Regions from separate parts of the Pseudobacillus sp. 179-B 2D1 NHS genome, predicted to be linked through region 1. Evidence: riboswitches for the same ligand, from Rfam matches in the RefSeq annotation. Region 1 holds a riboswitch; each other region holds the start of a gene.
What was found. Region 1 has a riboswitch for cyclic di-GMP ahead of ACH0BF_RS23720 (hypothetical protein). Riboswitches for the same ligand answer to the same signal wherever they lie in the genome.
Positions count from the first base shown of each region.

Region 2: another riboswitch for cyclic di-GMP. It lies ahead of ACH0BF_RS03735 (HAMP domain-containing methyl-accepting chemotaxis protein); the one in region 1 lies ahead of ACH0BF_RS23720 (hypothetical protein).
Region 3: another riboswitch for cyclic di-GMP. It lies ahead of ACH0BF_RS00945 (sensor domain-containing protein); the one in region 1 lies ahead of ACH0BF_RS23720 (hypothetical protein).

Region 1 is NZ_JBIQDP010000041.1:18,803-22,144, reverse strand. It holds gene ACH0BF_RS23725 (DUF402 domain-containing protein) at 231-779, shown strand; cyclic di-GMP riboswitch class I at 1,064-1,147, shown strand; gene ACH0BF_RS23720 (hypothetical protein) at 1,197-1,508, shown strand; gene ACH0BF_RS23715 (DUF6434 domain-containing protein) at 1,628-2,200, opposite strand; gene ACH0BF_RS23710 (S-layer homology domain-containing protein) at 2,819-3,342, shown strand, end outside.
Region 2 is NZ_JBIQDP010000002.1:292,563-295,904, reverse strand. It holds gene eutH (ethanolamine utilization protein EutH) at 1-758, shown strand, start outside; gene ACH0BF_RS03740 (hypothetical protein) at 1,035-1,304, shown strand; cyclic di-GMP riboswitch class I at 1,641-1,728, shown strand; gene ACH0BF_RS03735 (HAMP domain-containing methyl-accepting chemotaxis protein) at 1,838-3,342, shown strand, end outside.
Region 3 is NZ_JBIQDP010000001.1:159,092-162,433, forward strand. It holds gene moaA (GTP 3',8-cyclase MoaA) at 1-200, shown strand, start outside; gene ACH0BF_RS00940 (MogA/MoaB family molybdenum cofactor biosynthesis protein) at 225-746, shown strand; cyclic di-GMP riboswitch class II at 998-1,081, shown strand; gene ACH0BF_RS00945 (sensor domain-containing protein) at 1,169-3,292, shown strand.

The sequences.
Region 1 (3,342 bases):
AAGCGTCAGTTAACATGGTTTCACAATAAAGCCTAAAGCCTTCTAAAGGAAATAAGGAAGGCTTTAGGCTTTTCATTCTTCTTAATTTCTTACTGCTCATTCTCTTCCTCGTTGTTCTTCGGTCTTTGTAAATCTGAAGCGAAATGGATAAAAATTGCTGCTTTTTGATGATACAATGGACCAGAACATAGGTCTGATCAAGAGCATGAGATAGAAGGAGAAACTAAACGATGATTCATCTAAATACATCCATTAATCAATATGCTAATAAAATAATAGAAAGAAAGATACGATATGATTCCACCATTGTTGAACATGTTTGCAAACTATTGAAGGCGCAAGATCAAAAAATCGTCCTTTTTCATAAAATAAAGGAGTCGTTTACAATGACGGCAGAGAAAACATCATTAACGATTCCTAAGGGCAGCTATACGATTGCTTACTATTGGAAAGATCGACCGTACAATGCGTATGTTTGGAGGGATGGCGAGGGAAATTACTTAGGTTCTTACTTTAACATTGTCAAGAACACACAGATAACCGGTCAAATCCTCTCTTTTGAAGACTTGATCATTGATGTCCTGGCTCTTCCAAATGGAAGCTGTTTCGTTCTAGATGAGGATGAGTTGTCTGAGCCGCTGGATCAATTCGAGAAAGGTACGGTTCAGCAGGCTCTACACTCATTAATGAATACTCTGGACGTCTTATTGCCTGAAATTATTTTAGAAACAGAACAGGTATACAAACATGAGGAACTTTTTTATTGGTTAAAGGATTAAGCAACCGTTATCAGTTAAACAGAGCAATAAGAAAAAGCATTTGATTAACTAATCAGATGCTTTTTTTCATCAGCAAGAGAAAGAAAGAGGAGTCGTTTATAAGCAATAAAGTATACATAAATTTCCTTTTGAAAAATAAATTATATCGAGAGAAGGTAAATTTATATCAGAGCAATAAAATGGTAATTAATTGCGCCATAAGGTATATTGACTCAGGGTATAATTTCCTATATTCTTCTTATGATATTGTGATCGCTTTATTGGTAGTTTGATAAAGTGATTCCTAATGATAAAGGCAAACTTATCGAAAGGTAAGGACGCAAAGCCGCGGGTCTAAGATTTTTAATTATGATAGCCGGGCTGCCAAAGGGGAAAATGATGGTCCTATTTGGTGAATCCAATTAAAGGTAGGGACTAATGATGCAAAATGAAGAGTTAAGAACGAGCATTAAAAGATTTTACAGCCTGATGGAAAGTTATTCGGATACTCCTGATTCAGCATTTGATTTTATTGTTTTTTTACGATCTTTTCTACGGATAAAATCTCCGTTGCCTTTGCCGACAACAGAGATAATGACGGTTCTTAAAGTTAACAAACCAGCTGTATTTTTTTCTTTAAGAGAAATGTCAAAGCGAAATGATATCCTTGAGTTTTTAACTGCGTTATCCATGGATTTTGAAAAAGCAGAGAAAAAGCTGCAAGATTTGTTAAAGAATAAACCTGTCTAGTTCAACCGCCAGCATTCTTGCTGGTTTTTTTTATGCGATAAAGATACTGTGGAACCGACGTGTCTCAAGAAAAGACAAGCAGACTATGATGCGCTTATTAGCCGTAAGCGTCCCAACGTTTAACGGTTAGAAATATACTTATTACTCCCGGGAAGCTTTTTAATATCATTCCAAGCGTTAACCGCGTCTTTATGACTTTTTGTTTTATTTTTTGGATCAGCGAAGAAGTCGCGGATAAATTGGTTATATTCAAATTGGGGGGCAATTTGTTTCTTATATGGTGAGTCTTTCTTGCACTCTTCTTCCTCGTGCCAAGCCTTTACCACATCACGATATGTTTTTCCTATATTATTTTTAAAGTAATGTTGAATATATGTAGAAAAACGGAACTTCGGACTAATCGCTGACTTGAAAAAAGCTCTAACGTCTTGGCTGCAGCGATGGTTTTCGGTAATGACCGTATCCAAACTTAACGATCTTTGTTTGTTGGGGTTTGAGCGAACCGTTAGTTTTCTGAGCGGCTTCTCTACTTTCCCCGTCTCAAGAAACATTTCAATTCTAGCTGAAAGTTCTATTTTCGAACCGGATGCGCTTATCCCATTCTCTCTGCAGCATAATCGCAATTCTTCCTTCAGCCAATAAAAATTTTTAAAATCTTGACTAGTTATATATCTTGTAAGACCAGGCCTCATCATTACACCTCCGTATACTTATTCCAGTTTAGAACAAACGTTCTTTTTTATCAATCCAATTATGGATAAAAATGTGAATGACTAACAAACATTAGCAAAACCGCTAGGTATCAACATGTTTTTTAAACCACCGCACGATGATGTAAAAGAAAAGTCATTCTGATGAAGAGATCATTTATTGGGCAGAAAGTGTGCAAAAATAAAAAACACCGACTGCTAGGATAGACTTTCAGGTTGATCATTACTATAAGAAAGCCACATGAAGTGAGTGCCATATTCATTTGAACAAAGGTAAATCATGTTTTCATACGGTTCTTCTATAAAGGCGCACAGAGGGAATTTGAGATATGAAAGGATAATTTCACCATTTTTTGTAAGCGGCGGATCACTTTGATTAGCTAGATAACTAACAAAAAAGACAGCCTAGCTATTGATTATATGAGCTGAAGAACAACTAGGTATTTCCTACTACCCATAAGGTGGTTTTTTTATTGAATTATATCCTTTTTGTGGAAATAAATATTTTTCAATAAAAGTAAAAAATTATATTGTAATTTTTGTTAGAAAGCTATAATATAAGTCTCAATCACAGAAACTATTAGAAGCGAGGATAAAAATTTGAAGTCATTTAAGATTTTACCAATTTTAGGATTGTCATTTGGATTATTGTTTTCTTCAAGTGCTTCAGCGGCTATAAAGCCTGTAGAGCGCTATGATATTTCGGACGTCGGTCCAAACCATCGGTTTTATGATTCAATTGAACGGTTTGTTTACTCTGATATTGTTGATGGATACGTCGAGTCCGAAACAATTGAAGAAGATGGCGAAATATACGATTACTCGTACATAAGTATTCGTCCAGAGGAAAAAATTAACCGCGCACAGTTCACAAAGATTTTAGTAAGTGCTTTATCTTTGAAGACTGGAACGAATGTAAAAGAATTCCCTGATGTGAAAGCTTCTAAATGGTATTATGAGCCGGTGCGTATCGCAAGTAGCCATGGGATCGTTGCTGGTGGATCTAATGGAAAGTTTAACCCGGATGCGCATATTACGCGTGACCAAATGGCAGCAATGATTTACCGGGCATTCAGCAATACAGTGGCTTTTAAAGCACCAACGAAGACATTTAAAGATGTCCC
Region 2 (3,342 bases), on a different contig from region 1:
TCAGGGACACAATCAGCACGACGGCTGAGCCGACCTATCAATTGTCCATGTCTATTGGGACAATTTTAATTAATCTTATTCCGTTAACGGCGGTTGGAATATTTATTGCTGTCGGTTTGAGAATGTTTCCTAATCTGATGATCAAAGGCTTTATGGCCATTGGGTGGTTTATGAGCACAGCTATGAAACTCGTACTGGCATGTACGATCGTCGAATATTTTACCGGCGTATTTACTGCCATATTTGGCCATTGGGGATTCGATCCAATTATTGCCGATGCAAAAGATCAATTTAGAGGACTGGAAATTGCCGGTTATATCGGTATTATGCTTGCAGGAGCTTTCCCGATGGTTTATGCCATTCAAAAGTATTTGGCAAAGCCGCTGCAATTCTTCGGCAAGCTGCTCGGTTTAAGCAGCATCGGCAGCGCAGGGGTAATTGCAGCCACAGCCAATCCTCTGGCACTTTTTAAAATTATTAAAGACATGCCAGCAAAAGATAAAGTATTAACGATTGCTTATGCCATTTCAGGTGGATGGATGATCGGGGATCAATTGGCATTTCCAGCTAACTTCCAGCCGACAATTATTATCCCAGTAATGCTCGGTAAGTTTCTTGGTGCTGTTTTGGCGATTCTTCTATGCTACTGGATTTCTATCCCGAAAGCATTGGAGATTGAACGGCTGGAGAAGTTAGAGAACAAGACAAAGAAACAACAAAATACAGCAGCTGAAGATCCACTTGAAGCAACTAGCTGATGATTCCATAGAGGTGCAGGATAAAGACTGCATCTCTATTTCTTTGTCTTTATATGTATAAGAAAAACTTTTACAAGGGAACAGTTATAAGGGGATTAAAAACAAGGCTGTCAATGAATTGTTCAATAGAAGCATGAAATATAATAGCCAGGTTGTCATTGAAAGCGCCAGCTGAATATAATAGTGTAAATCATGTTTTCGTTTGTGCTGCTCATCATGTCGCGGGAATTAGACGGGAAAACAAACTCGCGGAAGGCGGGGTATGGGGGCATTAACTTGTATAAAGCAGGAGCTTGGGTAAAAATCAAAAACAGAAATGCCGTTGGATTTGTATTGGAAGCAAGCTACCATGGTGCGATGGTGTTTGTGATCAGAAATGGAAAGCCAGTTGGAGAACACAGATACAGCTATCATCAGTTGACACTGATGAATGACGATTTAACAGCGGATGAACTTCTTGATTTAGCTAGACTAACAGTGGATTTAAATCAGAAAGAATGGTTTATGGAAGTAACAGAACGGATGAAGGAGATATCTGGTGGATAGCGTGGAATCATTTACTATTTTGTTGTGTAAGGAAATAATATTACGAGAGAAAAGGTTCAGCTAATAATGATATGCTGAACCTTTTTTATTATCCACTCTTCATTTTATCTCCTTTTGTAACTGATTTAGTAATTTATACTCATATGCATGTACTTATATAAATTGGTTTTTGATTGGCGCTGTTTTTCTCAACTATCTCACTTGATTAGATTATATAGTGGATGGAACTACCACATTACTTATGAAAAAGACAGAATAGAACAAATAGTTATAATTGCTTAAATTGGTAAAATTATATATGATTGAGAAAAGGGATATGTGACTATTTATCTATATTATCTATACTGGCAAACTCGATGAAAGTCGGGGACGCAAAGCCACAGGTCTAAAACATGGAATGTACCATGATGGCCGGGCTGCCGAACTGTTTTTTTACAAAGAGCTCTTCTGGCCGTCCGCGTAAAGTTATTTTTGGATTTACGTTGACGAAAGGAGCTCTTTTATTTTTGTAAAGACAGAAGGAGGGGGAAGTCTTGGTATCGAAGCTGCTAAAAAATTTAAGTATTGGAAAAAAGTACGGATTGGCTTTAGGAGTGGTTATTCTACTTTTCTGTCTCTCTGCCATAGTTGTTTACGTAAAGCTGGTAGATGTTAAAGAGAATATTGCCGCTCTTGAGCAAAAGGGAGACCGAGCTATCAAAATGACAAAAATGGCTTCTTTATTCAGCGAACAAGACATTCGAATTGCGGATTATATTAATCACCCTGACGAGCGGTTTGTCAAAGGATTTGAGGAAAGGAAACAAGCCTTTACTAAGCTTGAAAAAGAATTAGAGGCAGCAATTAAAACAGAGAAAGAAGAAGAGGTTTTTGCGTGGATTAAAGGAAATAATAAAGAAGTAAGTAAGGTTTTCCATGATAAAGTTATACCTGCTGTCAAAAGTGGAGATGAATTAGAGACATTGCTCGCCAGACAAAGAACACAGGCTTTGAGAAGTGAAACGGTCGAAAAGCTGGCAGAATTGGAAAGCATGATTAATGAACAGCGAAAGTTAGCGTCTAATGAAGCAAAGCATAGTTTGAATGAATCGATTACTGTATTAATTTTCTCCATTATTTTATCTGCAGCCATTGGCTCGGCAGCTGTTTTTATGATCAATCGTCTGGTGAGACATCACTTGAACCGGGTGGTTGAGATGGCCGACAGTATTTCGGAGGGGAATCTACAGATCAAGAAAAGTAATTATGAAGGGGAAGATGAGATTGCCCAGCTCAGCTCGGCTATGAATCAAATGCTCGAGAGCTTACAGGATATAATCCAGAAAATTACCGTTACATCTGAAATAGTAACCAGTCAAAGTGGAGAGCTGACCGAGGCGGCTAGTGAAGTGAAAGCGGGCAGCCAGCAGGCAGCAGCTACTATGCAACAACTTTCGGCGGGAGCCGAATCCCAGGCCCATGAGGTAAATGACCTTTCAGAGGTCATGGCCAGCTATATTGAAAGGGTTCAAGAAGCAAATAGCAGCGGCGAACACATTTATATAGCCTCAAAAGCTGTTTCAGAATTAACTACTGAGGGAAAACGCTTAATGAGTTCCTCTGTCAATCAGATGAGAGAGATTGACAAAATTATGCAGGCTTCTGTTGAAAGAGTAAGAGGACTTGATCGTCAATCACAAGAAATTTCATCATTAGTAGCAGTCATTCAGGCCATTGCTGAACAAACGAATTTATTGGCGTTAAATGCTGCGATTGAAGCAGCAAGGGCAGGTGAACATGGAAAAGGGTTTGCTGTTGTTGCAGCTGAGGTACGCAAATTAGCCGTCCAAGTCTCTCACTCTGTAAAAGACATTACAGCTATTGTTTCAGATGTTCAACAAGAGTCATCTGAGGTTGCTCATTCCTTGGAAGCTGGTTACATAGAAGTTGGGAAGGGGATGGGTCAAATTCAGACAACAGGAGCAATGTTTGAAAAAATTGATGCTTCTATTTCTGAAATGACAGAGAGAGTCCAATTTGTTTCCAAAAATTTGAACCA
Region 3 (3,342 bases), on a different contig from region 1:
ATGGAAAATTGTACACTTGTCTATTTGCTACAAAAGGCAGCGATTTAAAGGCTGTGCTCCGATCGACGAGTTCAATAGAAAAAGTAAGAGATCATATGTCAGCTCTTTGGCTTGCGCGAACGGACCGCTATTCGGATGAGCGAACGGAAGAAACAGCAAAGAACCGGCCAAAAATTGAGATGTCTTATATTGGCGGTTAAAGAAGAGAGGTGCACCCATTTCACATGAATGAAAGACGAGTACATGCTCATAAAGGGCAAGCGGCAAAGCATGTTGTCTGTCAGGTGATTACTGTCAGCGATACACGAACAGAAGAAACGGATAAAAGCGGAAAAAAAATTAAAGAGTTTTTAATCAACAGTCACCATTCCATTGCACGCTACCAGATCGTTCCTGACGAAAAGGAACAGATTACAGGAGCTGTTCGGCAAGGGATTGAAGACCCCCAAATCAATGCGGTTATCATTAATGGAGGCACCGGTGTGGCTAAGCGGGATGTGACGATTGAAGCAGTGGCACCGTTGTTTGAGAAAGAGCTAACCGGATTTGGTGAGTTGTTTCGTTATCTTAGTTATACAGAAGATATCGGTTCTGCGGCTATCTTATCCCGAGCTGTTGCAGGTGTAGCTGGAGAAACGATCATTTTTGCGCTGCCGGGTTCTACTGGCGCAGTAACATTAGCGATGGAAAAACTGGTTTTGCGTGAAGTTGGCCATATTGTGGCAGAATTAAATAAAGATAGATAAGTGAATAAGGATAAAAAACGAGTAAGACGAGGTGTATTTATCCTTTTCTCTTGTCAGAGGAAAAAGCAAGGTTTTTGATCTAGGCCTCATAAATATTGTTAGGTTTCTTTGTGAAATAGGCCTCATTAAGAGACGAATAATGCTAGAAATAAATAACGGTAGACATTGACTTGACGGGTATATCGAACTATGATAATTGTATAAAAAACGTTAGTCTAATAAGACATTTGTGGAATTTTTTTTTATAACAATCTTATGGTGGAAGCGATGAACAGTCATTTGTATGTGGGCACTTGAATGGCTTGGAGCGAGTAGTGCAACCGACTCTTTTTTGAGTCGGTTTTTTTGTTTGGATATACCCAGATATGTATAGTAAATATTGTACAGCAAAAGAAAAAACAAAGAGAAGAGAGAGATTTATCATGCCTGTACCTTCTAAGAATGTAGAAGACAATCAATTGGAGAATATTTTAAAAGAGTTGACAGATGTCAAATATGCAATTGATCAGTCTTCTATTGTCGCTATTACCGATCATCAAGGAAAGATACTTTACGTGAATGAAAAATTTTGCAAAATTTCTAAATACAATGAGGAGGAACTCCTTGGTGAAGATCACTGTATATTGAATTCGGGTTATCATTCACGGGAGTTTTTTAAACAAATGTGGGCAACGATTGGTTCCGGTCAAATCTGGAAGGGAGAGATAAGAAACAAGGCGAAAGATGGGTCGTTTTATTGGGTAGACACAACGATTGTTCCTTTTTTGAATGATCGCGGGAAACCTTATCAATATGCATCGATAAGAAACGATATTAGTCTTCGAAAGAAGATGGAAGAGGAATTGAGAGAGAGCGAGGGGAAATATCGACTAATTGCAGAGAATTCATCTGACTTGGTATCAGTGATTGATCAGTCAGGAAGCTTCCTCTACATGTCTCCATCTCATGCATTGTTGTTGGGCGATGAGCTTGCGAAATTAGAGTCAGGAAGGATCTTTCAATGGGTGCATGAAGAAGATCAACTGACTCTTTCTGAAGAGTTAAAGCTTCTGGCTGCTAAAAAGAAAGTATCCTCGCTGCTCGAATTCCGTATAAAGACGAACCGGGGAGCGTATAAGGACACGGAAACGAAGATTAATCCCGTCATTGATAAAGATGGTGAGATCAAAAGCTTCGTGCTGGCGATGCGAGATATAACCGAACGGAAAAAATCAGAGAGAATGATTTATCATTTAGCTTATCATGATACATTGACGGACTTGCCTAACCGCCGATTATTCATGAACCGATTGAGAAAAGAAGTGGATCATGCTAAGAGTTATTCTTCTCAGCTTGCTGTTATGTTTATCGACTTGGATCGCTTTAAGTTTGTGAATGATTCTTGGGGACATGAGAATGGAGACTTTATCCTAACTGAGGCTGCTCGCCGTATTAAAAACTCGCTGCGACCAAGTGATTTAGTCGCACGGCTGGGTGGAGATGAATTTACTGTGTTGCTAAACAATGTATCAGGCATGGAAGAGCTGGATCAGATTGCCAAAAGGATTCATTCTAACTTTCAAGAACCATTGAAAGTTGCAGGCGAGCACTATACGCTTTCCTGCAGTATTGGCATTGCGCTTTTTCCGGTGAACGGTGAAGATGCAGATGAACTATTAAATAAAGCGGATACCGCTCTTTATTCCGTTAAGAAACGGGGCAGAAACGGCTATGCATTATTTAAACCAGAGATGGAAGAGAAATCCTTGGAGCGCATCCTGCTGGAGAATGAATTAAGAAAAGCGATTGAGCTTGAGCATTTTCATATTGATTATCAGCCCAAAATGGATATTTCTAAAAATCAACTCATCGGAATGGAGGCGCTTGTCCGCTGGGACCATCCGGAGCTGGGGAGGATCTCTCCCAATAAATTTATTCCGGTTGCCGAGGAAACGGGCCTTATTCTTCCTCTTGGAGAGTGGGTTCTCCGGCGTGGATGTAGGCAAAATAAAGAATGGCAAAACAAAGGGTACCCACCATTAAAAATCTCGGTTAATATGTCTGTTCGCCAATTAGCGCATCCCAATATTATAGAGAGAATTGAAGAAATTTTAACAGAGACCGGATTGGAGGCACAATGGCTGGAGCTTGAAGTAACGGAAAGTGTATTTGCAGATATCGATCACGCGGCCGATACTTTGCAAAGACTGCGGGACATCGGTATTCATATTTCTATTGATGACTTTGGTACTGGATACAGTTCATTTAGCTACATTAAATATTTACCTGTGGATACGTTGAAAATCGATGCCTCTTTCATTCGGGATATTCATCAAAATGAAGAAAGTCAGGCAATTGTACAAGCTGTTTTAACACTTGCACGGACGCTTGGGATCAATGTTATTGCTGAAGGGGTGGAGAGCCAGGAGCAATTAGATGTACTGAATGAGGATGGCTGCAGCCAAGGACAAGGGTTTTTATTTAGCAAACCGTTGTCAGGAGAAGACTTTGAAACCTATTTAATCGAAGCGGCCGAAAGAGGGCAAAGCGAAAAAGCAGACGGCTAGCATGAATGAAAATAATACGAACGTTGAAAAAATTTAGTTTATGAATAATA